Sorangium aterium: one gene and its partner. The protein of the gene in region 1 interacts with the protein of each later gene in a pairwise test. Links are inferred from orthologs where the notes say so. Each region holds a gene or a part of one and is shown on either strand. Other genes may lie near its edges.

What was found.
Region 2: the proteins of dnaE (region 1) and POL72_RS17375 interact in binary tests that used the Escherichia coli proteins (3 or more experiments, as listed by UniProt). The link is inferred for Sorangium aterium from one-to-one orthologs.

What each region holds. Positions count from the first base shown.
Region 1 is NZ_JAQNDK010000003.1:1,490,755-1,503,113, reverse strand. The notes cover bases 2,901-7,127. They hold dnaE (DNA polymerase III subunit alpha), read left to right. Parts: upstream 2,901-3,288; coding sequence 3,289-6,927; downstream 6,928-7,127. Other genes in these bases: POL72_RS29870 (AAA family ATPase), read right to left, coding at 6,920-7,127; POL72_RS29880 (hypothetical protein), read right to left, coding at 2,901-3,045. In the rest of the region: POL72_RS29895 (hypothetical protein), read right to left, coding at 1-188; POL72_RS29890 (c-type cytochrome), read right to left, coding at 195-638; POL72_RS29885 (OmpA family protein), read right to left, coding at 882-1,505; more of POL72_RS29880, read right to left, coding at 1,972-2,900; more of POL72_RS29870, read right to left, coding at 7,128-7,921; POL72_RS29865 (D-glycero-alpha-D-manno-heptose-1,7-bisphosphate 7-phosphatase), read right to left, coding at 7,990-8,601; POL72_RS29860 (D-sedoheptulose-7-phosphate isomerase), read right to left, coding at 8,609-9,229; POL72_RS29855 (GHMP family kinase ATP-binding protein), read right to left, coding at 9,294-10,289; POL72_RS29850 (nucleotidyltransferase family protein), read right to left, coding at 10,286-11,032; POL72_RS29845 (hypothetical protein), read left to right, coding at 11,155-11,427; POL72_RS29840 (hypothetical protein), read left to right, coding at 11,772-12,350. UniProt on the Escherichia coli protein: DNA polymerase III is a complex, multichain enzyme responsible for most of the replicative synthesis in bacteria. This DNA polymerase also exhibits 3' to 5' exonuclease activity. The alpha chain is the DNA polymerase catalytic subunit.
Region 2 is NZ_JAQNDK010000002.1:652,524-663,624, forward strand. The notes cover bases 3,537-6,505. They hold POL72_RS17375 (methionine aminotransferase), read right to left. Parts: upstream 5,613-6,505; coding sequence 4,461-5,612; downstream 3,537-4,460. Other genes in these bases: POL72_RS17370 (acyl-CoA dehydrogenase family protein), read right to left, coding at 3,537-4,356; POL72_RS17380 (SDR family oxidoreductase), read left to right, coding at 5,848-6,505. Also shown: POL72_RS17350 (sensor histidine kinase), read left to right, coding at 1-362; POL72_RS17355 (sensor histidine kinase), read left to right, coding at 388-1,965; POL72_RS17360 (response regulator), read left to right, coding at 1,996-2,730; POL72_RS17365 (response regulator), read left to right, coding at 2,804-3,160; more of POL72_RS17370, read right to left, coding at 3,232-3,536; more of POL72_RS17380, read left to right, coding at 6,506-6,573; POL72_RS17385 (TetR/AcrR family transcriptional regulator), read right to left, coding at 6,608-7,228; POL72_RS17390 (SDR family NAD(P)-dependent oxidoreductase), read left to right, coding at 7,334-8,074; POL72_RS17395 (hypothetical protein), read left to right, coding at 8,191-9,153; POL72_RS17400 (cytochrome C peroxidase), read right to left, coding at 9,242-11,101. UniProt on the Escherichia coli protein: Shows aminotransferase activity with methionine and histidine as substrates, and to a lesser extent also with phenylalanine.

The DNA of each region.
Region 1 (12,359 bases):
GCGTCATCGAGCCGCAGCTCGACCTCCCGCTCCTCGGGCAGCCGCTTGAAGAGGATGCTCCCCGCATAAAGCGCACCCAGGAGGAGGAGCGCCGGCGCGAGACGTCGGAGCCACGGCGGTCGGGTCTCCGGCTCCGGCGGCCTCTCCTCGGGTGCTTCATCGAGATCGTGCTGCGAGGTCGAGCTCATCGAGCTTCAGCGCGCGCGGTTGGTGCGGACGCGCTTCACGAGGCCCTCGATCACCGGCTGCGGCAGGTCGAACGCGGGCATCTTGTTCTTGCCCTTCCTGATCGTGTCGGCCATCTGGGCGTCGGTCACCCGATCCTGCCACGCCGCGTCGGTGAGGTCCGGGGCGCGGACCATCGGACCTTGCGGGCCGTCGCCGCGCCCGGCCCTGCCGTGACAGGTGGAGCAGTTCCGCTGCCAGGCGAGCTCGATCAGCCCCGGATCGGTCTCATCCGACGCGATCGGCCGAGCGGCCACCTTGCCGCCCTGCCCCTCGCCGGGGTTCGGCGGATCGTGGTCGTCCCGCGTCCACTGGCGGACGTCGCCCGCCCCGGAGTTGCAGCCGAAGAGGCCGACCCAGAGGATGGCTATGGAAAGGAGGCGACCCAGGGACTTGTCGTGACGTCTCCGCATGTCGTGGAGACGTACCGATAGTGAAGCTGGTGGGGGAGGCAAGAAAAGAAGGATCGCGGGGCGGCGCCGGCCGCCGGCGAGCGCGGAGAACGCAGCGGCGCCGGCGGCCGGCGCGCCCCGAAGGGCGCTGGGCGCCGGCCACCGGGTGCAGCCGTCAGCCGTCAGCCCAAGGCGAACGCCCCGACGGCCCGTGCCCGCTGTGATCGCGGCGCGCGGCCCGAAGCGCGCCCGGGCGCAGCGGCGTCACTTGCAGGCGTCGCCGGCGACCTTGCCGCCGCCGTCGACGGGCTGCTTGTCGACCGCCTTGCCCTTGATCGCCGCGATGAAGAACCCGGTGCGGCGGTTCTGGGCCTTGCCCTCGGGCGTGCCGTTGTCGGCGACCGGCTTGGTCTCGCCGAACCCGACGGCGATGAAGCGCTTGCAGTCGTGCCCCTTCGCGACGAGCCAGCGAGCGACCGCCATCGCGCGCTTCTCGGACAGCGTCTGGTTCGCGGCGTCCTCACCGTCCGAGTCGGTATGGCCCTCGATGCGGAGCAGGCTGACGTCCTCCCGCTGCTTCAGGAAGTCGTCGACGAGGTTGAGGACCTCGTCGCTCTCGGGCAGGAGCTTGTCGCTGTTCGTCTCGAAGACCACCGGGCCGGGGAGAGCGACCTCATTGCCCTTGAGCTTGAACGTCAGCTTGAAGCGCGGGCGGGGCTTCTTCTCCTCCTTCGGCTCGGGCTTCGGCTCCGGCGGAGGCGGGGGCGGGGGCGCGGCCGCCGGCTCCTTGCCGGAGCCGAACGAGGCGCTGGCCGTGCAACCCGCCGTCGCGGCGGCAGCGCCAATCATCATCACGGCGCACAGAACGGAAGCGACGTATCTACGCATGGACCTTGTTCTCCTCTGAGGGGCACGAGCCAGTGCTCGCGTCGGCGACCCGCCGGGCTGACGCCCTTGGACGGCAGCTCGCCATGAATCTTCACCGCCATCGGGTACTTGCGTGGTGGACGCTCGAAGCGATGCCGCCTTCTAGCGAAAAGTCAGGACGAACGAAACCAGGAAGAGGGCGCCTCGCGGCCCGCCCACCAGCGGGCGGACCGAGAGAGCGCGCTGGCAAGACCTCCCTCGCCTGAGCGCGTACCCTGGACGGGCGGGGTCGCTCCTTGAGACGCTCGCAGGGGGCGCGACGGCTCAAGCGCGAGCACGATCTTCGCGGAGGGTCGGAGCCGACCGAGCAGGTTGCACGTCGCAGGCTGTGTGGATTCCGGCGGGCGCGGGCACCCGGGAGGTGCCCGCAAAGCCCAGGAGGCGCGCTCGACGCAGCGGCCGTCGGTGGAGGGGAGTCGCGCGGCGCTCAGCCTCCGTCTGCGGGCGCCGGCTGGCACGGCACGCCGGTCGTCACGGCTGGCGGCGCGATCTCGCCCAGCTGGACCGCTCTCGCGGTGAACCCGATGCCGATGGAGATGGCGTCGCACTCCTTGCTCGGGTCCTGGCCGCCATCCTTCATGATGTCCGACGCGCGGCGGACCTGATCGAGGATCGTCTCCAGCGCCGCGCCTTCGCAGAAATTCGGCTGTACGGCGCCGATGACGCCGCGGAGCTCCTCGACGAGGACAGCCGTCTCGAGCACACCCGCGATGGTCCCTTTGACCACCGATTTGTGATCGGGCGCGAGATCCATCGCGATCCTCACATTGCGGATCGTGAGACCGATGATGGTGTCCGAGACCGTCAGGTTCAGCCGGAACGTGACCTGTGAATCCGGGCCCGACACCCATGTATCGTCGACGACGTAGCTGGCCGGGAACACGACCTTGGAGCTCTCGACGTCCTGAGCGTCGTCGAGGAGCTCAGGCACGACAGGCCACCGGTCGGTGCCATCCCAGGTGGGCGCCGCGCCCAGCGTGGCGCCGCCGTAGAGCTTCGCGGTGAGGGGGTTGTAGGAAGGCCGCTCGCCGAGCCCGTCGACCTTGAAGATCACCGTGAAATCGCCCTTACCGATGGCGTCGCTGACCCGGGTCGACGGGTCGGTCAGGAGGTTGGAAATGAGGCCGACGAGCTTGCTGCCAAAGGAGTTGTCGATCCCGTCGGCGCCGTCCGGATAGACCTCCGAAGGGGCGGTGTCGTCCACCGGCTTGCACAGGTCTTGTGATACGGTGCTGGACACCTTGCCGTCGAGGTTGAATCCGTACTGCTTCCAGCTGCCGGCCGCCTTCTTCCCGTCGCGATCCGTATCGCCGAGGAAGAGCCGGTCGATCGCGAACGCGACGCCCTCGCCATCCCCTGCCTGCTCCGGGCCCGGCGCGGGCGGCTGACCGAGGTCGACGTCTTGAACGACAGGCGCCGCGGCCTCGGAGCCACAACCGGTAACGGAAACGAGCGCGGTCGCCAAATACACCGCGACGGCGATACGGGATTGACGCATCATCGACCTCACTTTCTGGAAACCCCACCCCAGATCAGGCAAGTGCTCTCAGACGGGCGCACATGCTAGCGCCGGCCTGCGCGGCTCATCAAGGGCGATCCCCGCTGCGCAATGCGCTATATGTGAGCCCGCCTGGAGCGCTGGTGGATTGTCCGGACGCCGCCCGCTCTCGCTCTCCGCGCCCTCTCCCCGATTACCGGTCTTTCCCGACTACCACCACGATGAGAAGCCACCTGGAAGCCTGCTGTGACCGCTGAGTTCATCCACCTCCACGTGCATTCGCAGTACTCGCTCCTCGACGGCTCGCTGCGCGTCAAGGACCTCGCCGCGCGCGCCAAATCGCTGGGAATGCGCGCCGTCGCCCTGACCGACCACGGGAACATGTTCGGGGCGATTCAGCACTACAAGGCCTGCAAGGACCAGGGCATCGGCGCGATCATCGGTTGCGAGGTCAACGTGGCCCGCAGCTGGGGCGCGTCCGCGGGGCAGGTGTCGCGCTCGGGCGTGGACGAGACGCCCGTCGATCACCTCGTGCTGCTCGCCGCGTCCGAGGAGGGCTACAAGAACCTCGTCCGCATCGTCTCCAAGGGGCACGTCGATCCCGCGAGCGGGCTCGCGCCGAGCGTGCGGCTCGACACGGTGGCGCAGTACAGCGCGGGGCTCATCGGCTTGACCGGCTGCATGGGCGGCGTGGTCGCCCAGCGGATCCTCGAGCAGGGCGAGGGGGAGGGGCGCGAGGCGCTCAGCCGGCTCAGGGACTGCTTCCAGCCGGGGAGCCTCTACGTCGAGCTGCAGGACCACGGGCTGGTCGAGCAGTCGGTGCTCAACGGCATCCTGGCGCGGGCGGCGGGCGATCTGGGGCTTCCGCTCGTCGCGACCAACGACGCGCACTTCGGCGCGCGCGAGGACGGCGAGGGGCAGCTCTACCTGTCGTGCATCGCGGCCAACCGCACGTTCGCGGAGGCGAGCGCCGCGCACCACGGCAGCTTCGAGATGTTCCTCAAGCCCGCCGACGAGATGATGCACCTGTTCCGCGACCACCCGCAGGCGGTGCGCTCGACGCTCGAGATCGCCGAGCGGTGCTCGACGCTCAAGCTCAAGCTCGGCAAGCCGATGCTCCCGACGTTCCCGCTGCCGAGCGGGTTCGCGGACTCGGCAGCGTACTTCCGGCACGTGGCGCACGACGGCCTCACGAAGCGGCTCGCCCAGATCGCGCAGACGGGCAGGAGAGTGGACGAGGCGACCTACCGCGCGCGGCTCGACGTCGAGCTCAACGTCATCGTTCAGATGGACTTCCCAGGCTACTTCCTCATCGTCTGGGACTTCATCAAGTACGCCAAGGACCACGGCATCCCGGTCGGGCCGGGCCGCGGCTCGGGCGCGGGCTCGCTCGTCGCCTATGCCATGGAGATCACCGATCTCGATCCGCTGCCGTACAACCTGCTGTTCGAGCGCTTCCTGAACCCGGAGCGCGTGAGCATGCCGGACTTCGACGTCGATTTCTGCATGGACCGGCGCGACGAGGTCATCTCCTACGTCACCAAGAAGTACAGCAAGGAGGCCGACAAACCCTCCGTCGGGCAGATCGCGACGTTCCACGAGCTCAAGGCGCGGAGCGTGATCAAGGACGTCGCGCGGGCGATGGCGTTCCCCGCGAACGAGGCGCAGAAGATCGCGAGCCTCATCCCGCAGAAGAGCCCGGGGATCATGTACACGATCCCGGAGGCGCTCGACATCGAGCCGAAGCTCAAGGCCCTCAAGGAGAGCGATCCCACGGTCGCGGAGCTCCTGAAGCAGGCGCAGAAGCTCGAGGGGCTGACGCGGCACGCGGGCATGCACGCCGCCGGCGTCGTGATCAGCGAGGGGCCGCTCTGGGATCACGTCCCCTGCTTCAAGAACGGCGAGCAGCTCGTCACGCAGTACTACAAGGACGACGCCGAGCTGGCCGGGCTCGTGAAGTTCGACTTCCTCGGGCTGAAGACGCTCACCGTCATCGACATCGCGGTGCGGCTCGTGAACGCGCGGCCGGACCTCGCGGACAAGGAGGGCAAGCGCTTCGACGTGAACACGGTGCCGCTCGACGACACCGCCACCTACGCGCTCCTCCAGTCGGGCGAGACCACGGGCGTGTTCCAGCTCGAGTCGAGCGGCATGCAGCAGCTCTTCAAGGACCTCAAGCCGGACGCCTTCGAGGACATCGTCGCCGCCGTGGCGCTCTACCGGCCCGGGCCGCTCGGCACCGGCATGGTGAAGGACTTCGTCGACTGCAAGCACGGCCGCAAGCCGATCGAGAAGATGCACCCGCTCGTCGACGAGCTCCTCCAGCCGACGTACGGCGTCATCGTCTACCAGGAGCAGGTCATGCAGATCGCGCAGAAGCTCGCGGGCTACACGCTCGGCGGCGCCGATCTGCTCCGGCGCGCCATGGGCAAGAAGAAGCCCGAGGAGATGGCGAAGCAGAAGGCGACGTTCGTCGACGGCTCGCTCAAGAACGGGGTGAAGGGCGAGGACGCCGAACGCATCTTCGGGCTCCTCGAGTACTTCGCGGGCTACGGCTTCAACAAGAGCCACTCGGCGGCGTACGCGCTGCTCACCTACCAGACGGCGTACCTCAAGGCGCATTACCCGGTCGAGTTCCTCTGCGCGTTGATGACCGCCGACCGCGACAAGATCGAGAAGGTCGTGCGGATCATCGCGGAGGGGCGCGCGTGGGGGGTCGAGATCCTCCCGCCCGAGATCAACGAGTCCAAGACGGACTTCACCGTCGTCTACAGCGCGAAGCCGGCGACGAACGGCAAGCGCATGGCCGGCACCCGGCGCGGAGGCTCGCGGGTGAGGGACCCGTACGACCCGAAGATCCGCTTCGGAATGGGCGCGATCCGCGGCGTCGGCGAGTCGGCGCTCGAGGCGATCCTCGAGGCGCGGGACGCGGGCGGCGCGTTCGCGGATCTGTTCGACTTCGCCGAGCGGGTCGATCCGCGGCGGGTCAACAAGGGAGTGTTCGAGGCGCTCGTGCAGTGCGGCGCGTTCGACGCGAGCCTCCACGCGCGGGGCATCTCGCGGGCGCGGGCGTTCACCGGCATCGACAGGGCGCTCGAGCGCTCGCGCTCCGCGAGCAAGGAGCGGAACAGCGCGCAGATCGGCCTGTTCGCGGCGGTGGCGTCCAAGAGCGAGGTGAGGCTGGACGATTACCCGATGGCCGAGGACTGGGATCTGCGCGAGACGCTCTCGCGGGAGAAGCAGTCGCTCGGGTTCTACGTCTCGGGGCACCCGCTCGATCGGTACGGCGTCGACATGAACCGCTTCGACGTGACCGCGGTGAGCGCGCTGGCCGGCATGGATGCCTGGGCCAGGGTGCGCGTCGGCGGGATGGTCGAGGGCTACCGCGAGCGCATCTTCAAGGGAGGTGGCGGCAAGATCGCGTTCTTCGTGCTCGAGGACACGACCGGCCGGGTCGAGGTCAAGGTGCGCGAGAAGCAGATCGAGAGCTACGCGGACCTCTTGAACCGAGGGGAGCCGGTCCTGATCTCGGGGAAGATCAGCTTCCCGATGGTGGAGGAGGGGGCCGAGGAGGCCGAGGCCGCGCCGCGCGAGCCGACCCTGCTGCTCGACGAGGTGCAGCCGCTCGCCGACGCCATCCTCGCGCAGACGCGGAGCGTGGCGATCACGCTGAAGTCGCGCAGCGCCAGGCGCGAGCACATCGATCGGCTCGGGGCGCTGCTGCGGGCGAGCCCCGGGGTGTGCCCGGTGCAGCTCGTGATCCAGCTCGACGACGGGGCAGAGGCGGTGCTGGCGCTGGGGCGCGATCTCCGCGTCGAGCCCAACGACGCCATGCTCGGGCGGCTCGAGAAGCTGTTCGGCGAGAAGGTGGCCGAGCTCAGGTAGCCGGCTCGCCCGCGCCCGCGTGCTCGGCGGCCCGCACGAGGGCGCCGAGCTTCGCCTCCGCGTCGCCGCGGTCGCTCTGGTGCTTGAGCAGGACGCCGAGCGTGTCGCGCGCGATCTCCGGCGTCACCGCGCGCTTGCCGAGCAGGAGCAGCGCGCGGGCCCAGTCGATCGTCTCGCTGATCGCGGGAGACTTCCGCAGATCCATGGCCCGCAGGGCGCCGACGAACGCCACGATCTGCGCCGCGAGGCGGGGCTCGATCCCCGGGAGGGCGACCTTCAGGATGGCGACCTCGCGCGACGGCGGCGGGTAGTCCAGGAACGCGTGCAGGCACCGGCGGCGCAGCGCCTCGGTCATCTCGCGCGTCGCGTTCGTCGTCAGCAGGACGAGCGGCGGGCGCGCGGCGCGGATCGTGCCGAGCTCGGGGATCGTGACCTGCATGTCGGAGAGCACCTCGAGGAGGAACGCCTCGAACTCAGGATCCGCACGATCGACCTCGTCGATGAGCAGGACGACCGGCGCGGCGCTCCGGAGCGCCGCGAGGAGCGGGCGCGCGATCAGGAAGTGCTCGCTGAAGAACGAGGCCTCGCTCCCCGCGATCGCGCGCGCGGCCGCGGCGAGGCTCGCGGCGCCGACGATCTCCTTCGCGACGGCGTCGCGCAGCAGCTGCGTGTAGAGCATCTGCTTCGCGTAGTCCCACTCGTAGAGCGCCTTCGCCTCGTCGAGGCCCTCGTAGCACTGGAGCCGGATGAGCCCTCGGCCGAGCGCCTCGGCGGCCGCGCGGGCGAGATCGGTCTTGCCGACGCCCGCCGGCCCCTCGAGCAGGAGCGGCCGATCCATCCGGAGGGCGAGCCAGAGCGCGAGCGAGGTCGCCGGATCGGAGATGTAGCGGGCCGCCGAGAGGCGGGCGTCGAGCTCGGCCGCGGTGGCCGGGGTGTCGTCGCGGGCGCCCCGATCGTCGAGCGCGCCGCCGTCGTGATCCGGAGGAGGCGTCACGGCGGGACGGTAGCACGCCGCGCGCGGGCTATCGGGCGGCGCGGCGCGGCGTGGCGCGCAAGAGCCCGCTAGCCGCGCGGCTCGGCGAGGATCTCGGCGGCCAGGAGATCGAGGCGCGGCGCCGCGCGATCGGGGCAGGGGAGATCGGCCTCGCCGCGGAGCGGGCACAGCTCGCAGCGGCGTCCATCCATGATGAGGCCCGCCCGCATGCCCGCCGCGCGCGCGGCCGCCACGTCGCTCGGCGCGTCGCCGATCATCCAGCTCGCCGCGGTGTCGAGATCGAGATCGCGCGCGAGCGCCGTGAGCATGCCCGGCTTCGGCTTCCTGCAATCGCACGGGCCGATGAGCGCCGGATCGCCGCCTGGCCCGCCCTCGGGGTGGTGCGGGCACACCGCGAGCGCCGCGATCGCGACGCCGGCCTCGCGGAGCCGATCGACGAGCGCGCGGTTCGTGCGCTCGATCGCCCCCCACGGGACCTGGCCCTTCGCCGCGCCCGGCTGGTTGGTCGCGATCGCCAGAAGGAACCCCGCGCCCGCGAGGCGCCGCAGCCCCTCGATCGCGCCGGGGAGGACGCGGATCTGATCCGGATGAAACGCCGTCACGACGACGCCGAGCTCGGGATCGCGCACCACGTCGATGAGCGTGCCGTCGCGGTCGAGCAGGATCCCGCGCCTCGCCACGCGGCGCTCAGCTCTCGGCCACGAGCTGGAGGAGCCGCTCGCAGATGAGGTGGTGGTAAACCTCGTGGAAGCCCTCCACGTGCGGCGTTGACGTGTAGCCCGCCCGCGTCCTCGGCACGATCACGCTGGCGTCGGCCATCTGGCGCAGGGCGCCGCCGTCGTAGCCGACGAGCGCGACCACCTTGGCCCCCGCCTTCTTCGCGAAATCCGCGGCGGCGACGAGGTTCTGCGACCACGGGCCGGCGCGATCGGCGCCCGAGCCGCCGTGCACGCTCAGGCACACGAGCACGTCGCCCGCGACCACGCGGCCGTCGAGCTGCTCGAGGAAGATCCGGTTGAAGCCGACGTCGTTGGTTAGGGCGCTGAGGAGCGCCGCGTTGTCGCAGAGCGAGGTGCACTTGAAGCGCCGCTTGCCGTCGACCCACGTGAACTTGGCGATGTCGCAGGCGAGGTGGCTCGCGTTGGCCGCCGAGCCGCCGTTGCCGCACGTGTAGATGGTGCGATCGCTCCTGTACGCATCGAAGAGGATCTCGATGACGCGAGCCATGTCGTCGGGGCTCGTCGCGAGGGCGATCTCGGACGTCTCGCGGAGGTACTTTTCGACGAAGTCGTGCGTGCTCTGAGGCATGGCCGATCTATAGCCAGAGTCCCGCTGAAATGCCCAGCAGGAGGGGGCGCGCCGGCGCGCCCGCTCACGATCGGTGCAGGTTCGCGACGATGCGCGCGCCGTCGAGATCGAAGCGGAAGCGCAGGACGCGCAGGCCCTTCGCGGCGAGCGCCTCCAGCACCCGGCGCCGCTCCGCCGGCCGGACGTAGAACATGAAGAAGCCGCCGCCGCCGGCCCCCATCAGCTTGCCGCCGAGCGCCCCCGCGCCTCGAGCGATCTCGTAGATCTCGTCGAGGACCTCGTCGGTCATCTTGGACGCGAGCTTACGCTTCTGGGTCCAGTGGGCGTGCAGGAGCTCGCCGTAGTCGTCGAGCCTGCCCGTGACGAGGATGCGATGCACGTCGCGGCCGATCTCCTTGATGCGGTGCATCCGCTCGACCACCTCGGGCTCCAGGTCTTGCAGCCGCCGGCCCTGCTCCGAGAGCACGATCCTGGCCGGCCTTTCGACGCCGCTCCACACGATGAGCAGGTTGCTCTCGAGCTCGTCCAGCACCTCGTCGCGGACTGGGACGGGCTCGACGTGCACCGAGCCGTCCGGAGAGAACGTGAACGCCGTGACGTTGCCGTAAGCGGCGATGTACTGGTCCTGCTTGCCGATCGGCTCTCCGAGGCGCTCGATCTCGATGGAGCAGGCCTCACGGGCGAGCTGCTCGGACGACACGAAGTCGCGCTTGTACGCGTGCAGGGCGTTGAGGAGGGCGACCGTGAACGAGCTCGACGAGCCGAGGCCCGAGTTCGCGGGGAGATCCGCGACGCTCGTGAGCTCGATCGAGTGCTCGATTCCCAGCATCCGGAGCGCTTCCCGGAAGATCGGGTGCTCGATCGCGTCGACCGAGGGGACGATCTCGGTCTTGGAGTACGCGAGGCGGATGTCCCGGTGGAAGCGCTTGTTGGCCGTCACGTAGATGTACTTGTCGATGGCGGCCGACACGAGGTAGCCGCCGAAGCGGCCGGAGTACGCGGGCAGATCGGTCCCACCGCCGCCGAGGGAGAAGCGGACCGGGGCGCGAGAGACGATCATCCCCGCGCCTCCGTCGCGGCCGCGGTCGCGAGCGCGGCCTCGAGATCGCGGAGGCCCTGCTCCGAGCCGATCTCGTAGAAGCGCGCCGCGACCGCGAGCGCCCGGAGGCGGCCGCGCGCCGCGAGGTCGCGATGCACCACCTCGAAGCCGAGCGGCGCGTCGGCCGGCAGCGCCTCGATGACCTCGCGGCGGAGCGCGGTCGCGCCGTAATCGATGTGGTCGAGCGCAGGGTCGGGCCGCGCGCCCGCGCGCCGCTTCTCGTAACGCACCACCAGGTCGCCCGATATCGCGGCGTTCGACGCGTCGAACCGACCCTCGTTCCGGTACACGGCCATCGTGCCGAGCGCGCCGGGGTGTGTGCAGAGGTCCCGGAGCGGGGCCAGGTAGTCGAAAGGGAGGTAGGAGTCGCCGTACGTCATGAGGAACACAGGGGCCAGCTGGGGCAGCGCGCGGCGCAGCGCGCCGGCCGTGCCCAGGAGATCGGGGCCGTCGTCGGCATAATGGAGCGGCAGGCCCGCGAACCGGTCGCCCATCGCCTGTCGGATGGCGTCGCCGAGGTGACCCACGCAGAGGACCACCTCGGCGAAGCCCGCTGCGGCGAGACGCTCGAGGAGCCACGCCCCGAACGGCCGCCCGGCCACGGGCAGCAGGAATTTCGGGGTGCGCTCCGTCCGGGGGCGCATCCGGGTGCCGAGCCCGCCGGCGAGGATCACGGCTTGAGGAGGTGAGTCGTCGGCGCGCACGGGAAGGACCTACCACAGACGACGGCTGTCTTCGGGGCGTCTCCAGCGCTCCCCGCAGCCGGCTCGGAGAAAACGTCGTCACAAACTGTACGGCCGTTCAGGCGGCGGTTACGGTGTGCACCATGACCAACAAGGACCTCGCTCCGCATCTTCTCCGGACGCTGGTTGCCCTCCAGAGCGAGGGCAAGACGGTGACCCTCGACACATTGACCACGGCCCTTCAGGTGCGCCGGACCGACGTCCGCCGGGCGATCACCGCCCTGCACCGCGAGGGGTATCTCGACGTCCTCCACATGCGGCTGACGCTCCGCGGGCTCGCCCTCGGCGCGGCTTTTGCGGCGTCGCAGCTCCGCCCGTTGCGCCGCGCGTCGCTCCGCGCTGTCAAGGCTGCTTGAGCACACCCGTAGGTCCGCCCCCCTGGCGCAGCCGCGAGCGGCGAGTCGACCTCTGCCCGGACGCGAGGCTCATGCGTGCGGACGGAGGGTCCCGACATGATCTGTCGATGCGTTTCAGATCTTGCCAGCAATTCATTTGATAAAACGGCAAATTCACAGCGGACGCGCGCGGCCCCAGCGAGGGATCCGGCGCCCGGTCCCGAGCGCCGACCGGCGCAGGAACGCCTTGTTTCTCCGGCCTGTGCGGGCCACTGTGCGTGGAAGACGTTGACATTCCGGGGGATTCATGAGACGGCGGCTGCGTGATATCCGATGTCGAGATCGAGAATGAGATTCGTGCTTCCGTGGCCGAGTTCCTGGAGGGCATGAGAGCGCTGGTCCGTAAGGACGTTCTCCGGGCCGCTGCGCAGTACCTGCAAGTCGACATCAGCGCCGCAGGGATATCGACCGGGCCGGCCGCGACTCCCGCCAAGCCGGTCCGCAAGGCCGAGCGCGCTCCGGCGCCGAGCCGCCCGGCCGCACCTCCGCGCAGCGCCCCGTCGCCCAAGACGCCAACGCGCGCTGCGCCGCGCAAGAAGGCGGCCGCGCCGCGGACGACCGGAGGTGGTGCGCGGCCGGCCGTCGCTCCGCCGAAGGCACGCGCCGCGCGTACCCCGGCGCCCGCCGCCGTGGCCCCCCTGAAAGCCGCCGAACAGGCCGCTCCGGCGAGCCCGGTGAGCCTGCCGTCCGGGAGCTCCGGGGACGAGATCGCCGAGGCGCTGCTCGCCCATGTGGAGATCGAGCCTGGGCAAGGGATCGACGACCTTGCGCTGGCGATGGGGACCCCCGCAGCGGAGCTCCAGGAGCCGCTCAAGAAACTCCTCGCGGAGAACAAGATCACCGAGGAGCTGCGTCAAGGCCAGACGTCGTACTACCCGGCCTGAGCGACATCG
Region 2 (11,101 bases), on another replicon or contig:
TCGATCCGGCGGAGCTCGCCCTGGCGGTCCGGTGCCTCGTGGAGAACGCGGCGGAGTCGATGACCGGGGGCGGGGTGGTCACGCTCCGCGGGAGCGTGGTCGGCGCCCGCTACCGCATCGAGGTCGGCGACACGGGGACGGGCGTGCCCGAGGCGGAGCGGGAGGCGATCACGCGCCCGTTCTACACAACCAAGCCGGGCCGCCTCGGCCTCGGGCTCAACATCGCCGGGCGCGTGGCGCGCCGCTATTTCGGGACGCTCACCCTCGGCCACGGCGCGCCCTCCGGCACGCTGGCGTGCATCGAGCTGCCCCTCGCAGCAGCGCCCGAGCCGCCCGGCGCGGGCGCCGAGGAGCGGCCGTGACGGCGCGCGCGGCCGAGGCGCCGCGGTGAGCATCCGGGCCGCCCTGTCGCTGATCTTCGCCGTGGCCGCGGCCGTCGTGCTGCTCGCGACCGGCGCGCTCTACGTCACCTCCGCCAGCATGACGCGGCTCCAGCGGCGCGCCGAGCTGTCGTACGAGGACCTCACCCGCCACGTCACGCTCGCCAACCACGCCGGCCGCTACATGCGGGAAGCCGCGGAGATCTCCCTCGGCGGCGGCGACTCCGAGGAGCTCCACTACCTGGCCGGGCTCGTCGCGCGGGACCTGGCCGCGGCGGAGGCGATCGAGCGGGCGCGGGAGCCGCTCGAGCGGGCGCGGGAGCCGCTCGAGCGGGCGTGGGAGCCGCTCGAGCGGACGCTGATCGAGGGCGAGCGCGCCCCCGAGGCGCTGCGCGAGGCGCAGGAGGGCGACGAGCGCCTGCGCCGGATGCGCGCGAGCTTCGCGGCGATCGCCGGGGGCGTCGACCACGTGTCCCGCATGGCGAGCGCCGGGGATCTGGCGGCCTACCGGAGGTTCGTGGAGCGCCCCGAGGCCGAGTACGAGGAGGGGTTCGTGCCCCAGATCGACGCGGCCATCGCCGACGCGCGGCGCGATGTCGCGCGGAACGCGGAGGAGGCGGGCCGCGCGGGCGCCAGGATCAGGATCGCGAGCATCGCCCTGATGACGGCGGCGCTCGTGATCCTCGTCGTCCTCCTCGGCGGCCTCCTGCGCTCGATGGCGCGCGGGTTCGGCGCGCTCGCGGAGTGCTCGCGGCGCATCGCCGGAGGCGACCTCGATCACCGCGTGCCCGACCTGGGAAGGCACGAGTTCGGGCGCATCGGCGCGGCGCTCCGCCACATGGCCGAGAGCCTGCGCGAGGCCCAGGCGTCGAGCGTGCGCGTCGAGCGGCTCGCGGCGATAGGGCAGCTCGCGGCGAGCGTCGGGCACGAGCTCCGCAACCCGCTCGGCGCCATCCGGAACGCGACGCACTACCTCAAGAAGCGCCTCGCCGGGACCGAGGTCGGCGCGGAGCCGCGCGTCGCCCAGTTCCTCGCCCTGATGGAGAAGGAGCTCCTCTCGTGCAACCGGATCATCGGCGATCTCCTGGACTTCGCGCGTGAGCGCAGGCTCCGCCGCACCGCCTGCCCGCTCGCGCCCCTGGTGGACGACGCCATGTCGGTCGTCGAGCCGCCCGCGCACGTGCGCCTCGAGAACCTCGTGCCGGCGGCGCTGCCGGTGCCGAGCCTCGACAAGGACCAGTTCCGGCAGGTGCTCGTGAACCTGATCCAGAACGCGGCCGAGGCGATCCCTGTCGAACGCGAAGGGTGGGTGCGTGTGGTTGGGCGTGTGTGTGACGAGGCCGTGAGCCTCGAGGTGGCCGACAACGGGGATGGGATCGAGGAGGAGCACCTCGCGAAGATCTTCGAGCCGCTCTTCAGCACGAAGCTGAAGGGGACGGGCCTCGGGCTCGCCATCACCGCCGGAATCGTCCGCCTGCACGGCGGCACGATCGCGGTGGAGAGCGCACCCGGCGCGGGGACGACGTTCACCATCCGGTTACCGCGCGCCGCGGCGCCGGAGGTACACTCCGTTCAACTCGCGTGACAGCGTGACAGCGGAGGGAGACGTCCGTCGATGCAAGGGACCGGACCAGTGCTCGTGGTGGACGACGAGGAGGGGATGCGCGCCACGCTCGCCGCGAACCTCGAGCTCGAGGGGTACGAGGTCGTCGAGGCGCGGGACGGCGCGCACGCCCTCGAGCTCGTGAAGCGACGGCGCTTCGCGCTCGTGCTGAGCGACGTGAGGATGCCGGGCCTCGACGGCGTCGCGACGTTCCGGGAGATCAAGCGGCTCCAGCCGGAGCTCACGGTGGTGCTGATGACGGGCTTCGCGCGCGAGCAGCTCATCGAGCAGGGCATCGGCGAGGGGGTCTACGCGGTCATCTACAAGCCCTTCTCGATGGAGCACCTCATGCGGATCATCGCGCGGGCCCTCTCGTCGCGCGGCGTGCTCGTGGTCGATGACCTCCCCGCGGTCGCGGAGTCGATCGTGGCGGGGCTCAAGGCGGCCGGGCTGCGCGCGGAGGCCGCGTACGACGGGCACACGGCCATCCAGCGCGCGCGGGACGCGGCGGTCGACGTATGCGTGCTCGACCTCCGGATGCCCTCCCTGGACGGCGTGAGGACCCACGAGCAGATCCGGCGGCTGAGCCGCGGGATCACGGTGATCGCGATGACGGGCCACGCGACGCCGGAGATGATCCACGCGTTCACGAGCCAGGGCGGGTACGCCTGCCTCCACAAACCGTTCGAGGTGCGCGAGCTGATGCACACGATCGCGCGCGCCCGGAGCGACCCGGGGACGTGCTGAGGACCGCTGGACATGGCGCCGGGCGGCGGCGGGCGCTGCGCCATGCCCGGCCGTGGGGGCGGAGGAGGGCGGCGTGAGCGTGACCGTGCTCCTCGTCGACGACGACGCGTCGTCCCGGTTCGTGCTCGCGACGCTCCTGGAGGACGAGGGCTTCCAGGTGGAGGAAGCCGGCTCGTTCGCCGAGGCCGGGCAGAAGATCGCGGCGGAGGGCGCGCGGTACGACCTCGCGCTGCTCGATCAGAACCTCGGCGACGGCCATGGCACCGATCTCGTGGCGGTGCTGCGGGCGCGCCTGCCGCGCGCGAAGGCGGTGCTGATCAGCGGCAGCGGCGATGAGGGCCTCGGCGACGCGCCCTCGCCGGACGCGGTGCTCGCGAAGGGGATCGGCTTTCCGGAGCTGCTCGATCGGATCCGGCAGCTGCTCGGCTGACGCGCGCCGACGCCGCGCGCGCCGACGCCGCGCGGGCCCGCGCGGCGCGAGATGGCCGCGCGCGCCCGGCGTCAGGCGATGCCGAGCAGGGCCTTGCCCACGATGTCGCGGATCGCGGGGCCGGACAGGGCCATGATGGGGCCGCTCATCGCGTCGCGCAGGTGGCGCTCGATGGGGCGGGTGCGCATGTACCCGGCGCCGCCGGCGATCTCCAGGGCCGAGGTGGCGATGGCCACCGCGGCCTCGTTGGCCACCACCTTGGATTGCAGCTGCAGGAGGCCGTAGCTCGGGTCGCCCGCGTCCAGGGCCGTGGCGGTACGCATGGCGAGGGCGCGCGCGGCCTCGAGGCGCAGGCTCATGTCGGCCACGGCGAACTGCACCCATTGCAGCTCGGCGATGGGCCGATCGCCCGGCGGCAGGACCCGCTCCTTGGCGTAGGCCACGGCCGCGGCCATGGCGGCCTCGGCGATGCCCACGGAGAGCCAGCCGAGGCCGTTGGGAATGGGGTTCGGCGCCAGGGGATCGAGCGCGAGCCGCCGCGACTCGGGCAGGGGCGTGCCCTGGAAGCGGACGATCTGGCTGCGCGTGCCTCGCATTCCGAGGGTGTCCCAGACGGGCTCGATGGCGATCGAGTCGTCCCTCTCGATGAGGAAGAACGCCGGCTGGCCGTCGCAGACCGCGGCCGTGAGGAACCAGTCCGCGCGCTCGCACCCGGTGACGAAGCGCTTCTCGCCGGTCAGGCGATAGCCACCCTCGGCCTTCTGGGCCACCTGGCGTGGCACGAGGAACATGTTGCCGCTGGTGGGCTCGGAGAGCGCGTTGCCGACCCACGCGCCGCGGCGGATCGCCTGCTCGAAGCGGGACCGCTCGCCGGGGTCGACAAGGGCGCGGTAGACCGACAGGGCGCCCTGGTGCATGAGCCACGCCGTGGCGAACGACGCGTCGCCCCGCGCGAGGATGGCCACGATGCGGCCGAAGGTGAGCCACGAGCAGGGCGCGCGGGCGGCGTCGTCGCCGGCGGCCCCGCCGAGCAGCGCTGTGTTGATCGGTGAGCGGATCATGGCGGTCAGCCCCTCGATCGGGAAGGTGGCATCCCGGTCGTGCCGGGCCGCGTGCTCGGCGAGGAGCGCCGAGATCCGTTCGGCCTCGGCGAGGAGCTCGCCGGCCTGACTTGCGTCGTTCTTCTCTGCATTCATGAGGTCGTTCCTCTGTGGCTGCCGGGCATTGAGCTCGCCTGGTCGTCGGCGAAGCCGGATGGTACAGGAGGTCTTGCCCCGGGGGTGTTTTCCCCCGCGGACCCTCAGACCCGGCGCAGCCTCTCCGCCGCGCGCTCCAGCGTCTCGTCCCGCTTGGCGAAGCAGAACCGCAGGACGGGGCCGGGCTCCACGCCGGAGAGGAACGGGGAGATCGGGATCGAGGCGACGCCGTGCTCGCGGAGGAGGCGCAGCGCGAAGTCGGCGTCTCGCTCGGCCGTGATCGCGGAGGTGTCGAGCAGCTGGAAATACGTGCCCTCGCACGGCAGCGGGCGGAACCGCGAGCCCTCGATGAGCCTTAGGAAGAGATCCCGCTTCGCCTGGTAGAAGGGCGCGAGATCGGCGGCGAGCGGGTCGCGCATCACGAGCTCGGCATACGCGTGCTGGATGGCGCCGTTCACCGCGAACGTCACGAACTGGTGCACCCGCTGGATCTCGGCCGAGAGCGCCTGCGGCGCCGCGCAATAGCCCACCTTCCAGCCGGTCGTGTGGTACGTCTTGCCGAAGGAGCTGATGACGACGGAGCGCTCCGAGAGCTCCGGATACCGCGCGAGGCTCTCGTGCCGGCGCCCGTCGAAGAGGATGTGCTCGTAGACCTCGTCGCCGACGACGAGGACGTCCCGCCCGTCCACGACGCGGGCGAGCTCGCGCATGTCGCCGGCCGACAGCATCGTTCCGGTCGGGTTGTGCGGAGAGTTGATGAGCAGGAGCCGCGTGCGCGGCGTGAGCGCGCGCCGCACCTCGTCCCAGTCGACGCGGTAGTCCGGAAAGCGGAGCGTGACGAACACGGGCGTTCCGCCGTTCAGCTGCACGGCCGGCGCGTACGAGTCATAGCAGGGCTGGAACAGGATGACCTCGTCCCCGGGCCGGACGAACGCGGTGATCGTGCTGAAGATGCCCTCGGTGGCGCCCGAGGTGATCGTGATCTCGGTCGCCGGATCGTAGCGGCGGCCATAGAGCCGCTCGATCTTCATCGCCAGCGCCTCGCGCAGGGCCAGCACGCCCTGCATGGGGGCATACTGGTTGTGGCCGGCGCGCATGTGGCGGGCGACGGCCTCCACCAGCTCCGGCGCGCAGTCGAAATCCGGGAAGCCCTGCGACAGGTTGATGGCGCCGTGCTCGTTCGCGAGCCGCGTCATCACCGTGAAGATGCTGACGCCGGTCGACGGCAGCTTCGATGGGAGCGCGGGCGTGGTCATGGCACGTCCTATATCACCCCTTCAGCCCGGCCGTGCTCCCCGGCGGCGCGCCGCGGAGCGCGAGGACCGCGACCGCCGCCGCCGAGACCAGCCTGGCTCGAGGCCGGCGCTCCGCCCGAGGCCGGCTACCGGCTTCACGCCGGTGAGCCGCGCCCGTGATAGCGTGCGTCCCGCCGGCGCGGGGGGGGGGCGGCGCTCCGTTCCTCTGCGCGCGGCGGAGAGAGAGGGGGACACCGTGCGGCTGAAGGACAAGATCGCGCTCATCACCGGGGCGAGCAGGGGAATCGGGAAGGCCAGCGCGCTCGCGCTGAGCCGGGAGGGGGCCGTCGTGGTCGGCGTGGCGCGCACCGCGGCCGATCTGTCGGCGCTCGAGGGGGAGATCCGCGCGGCGGGCGGCCGCGGGCTGATGATCGAGGCCGACGTCACCCGCGCCGCCTCCGTCGCCGCGTGCGTGGAGAGGGCCGTTGGCGAGCTCGGGAGGGTCGACATCCTCGTCAACAACGCGGGCATCGGCGGATACCGGCCCTTCCTCGAGTGGTCGGAGGACGACTACGACCGCATCATGGCGACGAACGTGAAGGGGACATGGCTGTTCTGCCGCGAGGTCATCCCCCACATGCGCCGCCAGGGCGGCGGCCACATCATCAACGTCGCGAGCGTCGCCGGCCTTCAGGGCTATCCGAGCGAGGCCATCTACTGCGCCTCCAAGTTCGCGCAGATGGGCCTGACCCAGGCGCTCGATCGCGAGTTCTGGCAGGAGAACATCAAGGTGAGCGCCGTCTGTCCGGGCGGCGTCGAGACCCACTTCGCCCTCGGCGACGGGCGCACCGCCGGCTCGGAGCGCATGCAGGGCTTCTCCACGCCGGAGGACGTGGCCGAAGCCGTGGTGCTCGCCGCGCTGCCGCGGGACCGCTCGCGCATCGTGCAGATCGTCATGCGGCCGATGAACGAAGCCACGTAGAGCGTGGGCTCGCCCCGCGCGCCGCCGGGCGCGCTCAGACCGCGGCGCGCGGCCTCGCCAGCGTCTCCCATGCTGCCATCGCGCAGTCGACGATCGCCCGGAGCGCCTCGCGCGAGGCGCCGTCGCGGGCCTGGAGGGAGAGGCCCTGGAGCACGGTGGTGTAGAAGGCGGCGAGCGCCGCCGTGTCGGTGCCCGCCGGCACGTCGCCCTCGACGACGCCGCGATCCAGCCGGCGCCGGAGCGCGTCGAGCGCCGCCCGCCGGCACGCGGCCAGGTAGGCGCGCACGCGCTCGTTCTCCGGCGTGCCGAGCGTCGCGGCGAGCACGACCATGCAGCCGCTCGGCTTGCCCGGCGTCACGTACCCCTCGACGTTGCCGCGCAGCATCGCCTCGACCGCCCTGCGCGCCGTCGGCTCGTCGCGCAGGGCCCGGTTCGTCGTCGCGCCCTCGACCTCGGTGTAGAGCTCAACGGCCTCGCGAAACAGCGCCTCCTTGCAGCCAAACGCGGCGTAGAGGCTCGGCGAGTTGATGCCCATCGCGGCCGTGAGATCGCTGAGCGAGGTGCCCTCGTAGCCCCGCTCCCAGAACACCTCCATCGCCCGCCGCAAGGCGGCGCTCCGATCGAAGCTGCGAGGGCGACCTCGTCCGACCATCATCGAGACCTTTCTGTAGTTCTGTGACAATCGATAAAAAAAGGATTGACCACCGGTCACGGGACAGACTATACATTCTGTATCGATCTGTACAGAAAAGAGGCAACCATGGCGGAGTTTGCAGGCAAGGTGGCGCTGGTGACCGGGGGCAGCCGCGGGATTGGCGCGGCGATCGTCAAGCGGCTGGCGCGGGGCGGGGCGGATGTGGCGCTGACGTACGTGAGCGCCGCGGACAAGGGGCGCTCGGTGATCGCCGACGTCGAGGCGGCCGGTCGGCGGGGGATGGCGATCGCGGCGGATACCGCGGATCCGGCGGCGATCGTCGGCGCGGTCGAGCGGACGGTGGCCGAGTTCGGCAGGCTGGACATCCTCGTCAACAACGCCGGCGTCGCCATCATGGCGCCGATCGAGGCCGTGACGCTCGCGGACCTGGACAAGACGCTGGGGATCCATGTTCGGGGCGTCTTCCTCGCCTCGCAGGCCGCGGCGCGGCACATGGGCGCCGGCGGGCGCATCATCAGCATGGGCAGCTGCCTCGCCGACCGGGTGCCGGGGCCGGGAATCGCGCTGTACTCCATGAGCAAGTCCGCGCTGATCGGCCTCACGAAGGGCCTCGCCCGCGATCTCGGGCCGCGCGGCATCACCGCCAACCTCATCCAGCCCGGCCCGATCGACACGGACATGAACCCGGCCAACGGCGCTGGGGCGGATATGCAGCGGAGCATGCTCGCGCTCGGTCACTACGGCAGCACCGACGACATCGCCGCCACGGTCGCTCACCTTGCCGGCGAAGGCGGGCGCTTCATCACCGGAGCGACGATCACCATCGACGGCGGGTTCACGGCCTGAGGGGGCCGCGCGGCCCGCCATGGCGCCGCCACCCGCTCGATGTGCATGACGCACGCGGGTATCCCGTAATCTCGGTCTTCTCCTCGCTGGCACGCGATCTGCCGTGCGTGCGATGCATGGGAGACGCGGACATCACCTTGCGCCACCTCGCCCGGAGGCGCCCCGGGGACCTGGCGCGCGCCTTCGTCCCGGAGGGCCATCACACCGAGGTCGTCGGCTGGGTGGACAGCCAGGTCACGAACATCGAGCGCCGCCTCGACAAGGCGCTGCGCCTGCAGGTCGACGGCGAGCCGCGGGTGCTGCATGTCGAGTTCTGCTTCGCGCTCCGTGACGACGTGCCGGATCGCGTCCTCGAATACCTCGGCTTCCTCTTCGCCGCGCTCCGCCTCGAAGCCCCCGGTGAGCCTGTGCCGCCGATCGAGAGCGTCGTTGTTGTCCTCTCGGGCAGAAAGCGGCGCTTGCGCGCGACGGGCCAGCGCTGCACCGCGTGGCCAGGTCGGCCGTTCAGCGGGACGCACTTCCGCGTGGACGCCGTCTACCAGCGCACGGTCGCGGAGCTCCGTGCGCGCGGCAGCGTGCTCTGGCTGGTGTTCGCCCCGCTGGCGCGGGACGCGACCGCGGCGGCGCTGCGGGAGGTCGTCGCAGAGATCCACGCGGGGGCGAAGGCCGCGGCGGAGCGGGCCGAGCTGTACACGGCGCTGCTGGTGATGGCCGCGATCGATCCCTGGGGGCATAATCTGCGGAAGGAGCTCATCGACATGGTGGAGGACAAGGAAGAGGGGCTGCTCCGGCGCACGCCGATCATCGGAGAGATGATCATCGAGGCCGAGCGACGAGGTGAGTTGCGAGGCGAGCTGCGAGGCGAGCTTCGTGGTGAAGAACGAGCGCAGGAGGCGATTGCAGAGCTGCTTGGCCGCCTCTTCGCGCGGCGGATCGGGCGACGGCCGACGGCGGAAGAAGAGCGCTCGATCCTCGAGCGAGCCCGCGCGAACGGCCCGGGTGAGGTCACGGATGCCTTGCTCGATCTCGAGGGCGAGGCGCTGGTTCGCTGGCTCGCGGAGCCGATTCGCCGCTCGTGAGCTCTCGCATGAGGAGCGGAGACCGGGCACGTGGCCGTCGCGCGGCGCCCCGCCCGGGGCGACAGGGTTCAGGCCGGTCGCGCCGCCCTCAGAGCGACTCCAGGTAAGCGACCAGGGCGCGCCGATCCCCCGCTGACAGGTGGGCCGTGTGGCCCATGGACCCGTCCACCCCCTCGATCAGCGCGAGCAGCGTCGGGTAACGGCCGTCGTGGTAGTACGGCGCGGACCGGCCCACGAAGCGCAGCGAGGGCGTCTCGAAGGAGCGCTCCGTCTCGAACCGCGTCGCGCTCCGCACGTCGTGCCGCGCGCCGTCGGTGGTCAGCTCGTCGCCGACATGGCAGCTCGAGCAGCCCGCCTCACGGGCCTGGAAGAGCTCCTCGCCGCGCGCTGCGAGCGCCGAGCGGGCGCCGGCCGCCGCGGCTGCAGTCTCTGCGGCCGCCGCTTCTGCGGCGCCGGCCGGCGCCGCCACGAGCGCGGCGCGCTCCTCGGCCGTGAGGACCGCCGCCTCGGCGGGCGGCTCCATGCCGCGGAGGTACGCGAAGATGGCGTCGCGCTCCTTCGCGCTCAAGCCGGTGCCCGCGAGGCGGGACATGGTGCGGGCGAAGTGGCTCTCCAGGTCCTTCTTGCCGCCTTCCCAGCCGTACGGGGCGGTGCCATCGAGCCGCCCCATGAGCATCGGTGTCTGGCGCGGGCCCTCCGGCGTCGACCAGGTGAGCGCGTCGTCGCGGCCGTCGGGGTGGCAGCTGGCGCAGGCGCGGCCGTCGAACGCGATGCGACGGCCGCCGGCCGCGTGGAAGAGCCGCTGGCCCTCCGCGCGCTGCTCGTCGAGGCGCGACGCGCGGGGCAGGGCGATGACCGGCAGCTCGCCGGTGAGCTCCTTGCCGGTGGCGCTGATCGAGGCCTGCCCCGGCGCGCGCGCGGCGGGCAGGATCGTCAGCGCGCCGTCGAACCGGGAGAAGACCACGGCGCGCCGGCGCGCGCTGTCGACGGCGACGGCGGTGGGCCCGGCGCCCACGCGGGCGCGGAAGAGCTCGCGATCCCGCACCGATCCGGTCCGCGGTGGCTTGCCGGGGATCTCGGCGCGGGCGTCGTAGGCGATCACCTGGTCGTGGCCGAGGCAGGTGACGAGCAGGACCTCATCCCCGGGCTCGAACGCTGCCGCGCGCGGGAGCCGGCAGCCGCGGAGCCCGAGGTGGGCCGAGACCGGCGGGACGTCCGCGTGTTCGCCCATCGCGTCGACGACAGCGATGTGCTCGATCGCGGTCTGGACGAGCGCGCTGCCATAACCTCCGGCGCCCGTCGTGGGCCCCGGATCGACGAGCGCGATGGGCGCGAAGACCGCGCCGCTCGCCGAGCGCGCCAGCGCGAAGCCCTGGGATCCGCGGCGATCCACGTTCACCGTCGGGCGGCGCATCTGGAACGGCGCCCCGTCTTCCAGATCGAAGGGCACTTTCCGCGAGGGCCCGCTCGAGCTGCGGGGGAACGGCGCCGCGGGCTTCGACGTCGATATCCGGGCGCGCCGCTCCACCCCGTCGGTCGACAGCTCCCGCGCGCCCGTCGGCGCGCCGCCTTCGTCGAGCGTCACGACGCTGATGCGGCCGCCGACCGCGTGGGAGACGAACGCGCGCCGGCCGTCGCTCGACGCGACGACCGCGCTGGGATCCCGGGCGAGCGGGAGCTCGCCGGTGCGCCGGAGGTCGGCGGTCGCGAGGCTGGTCAGCGCGTGGCCCCACCGGCTCGCGACGAGCAGCGTGGCGCGGTCCGGCGTCATCGCGAGGCCCACCGGCTCGCTCGCCACGGGCACCAGGCACCTTCGCTCGAGCGGGGCGGCAGGGCCCACCGGCTCCAGCACCTCGAGCAGGGCGCGGTCGCGCAGCGAGGCCACGACGCGGCCGTCACCCAGCACGATCACCTGCGCGGGCCGGCCCGCGAGCGGCGTGCGCGCGAG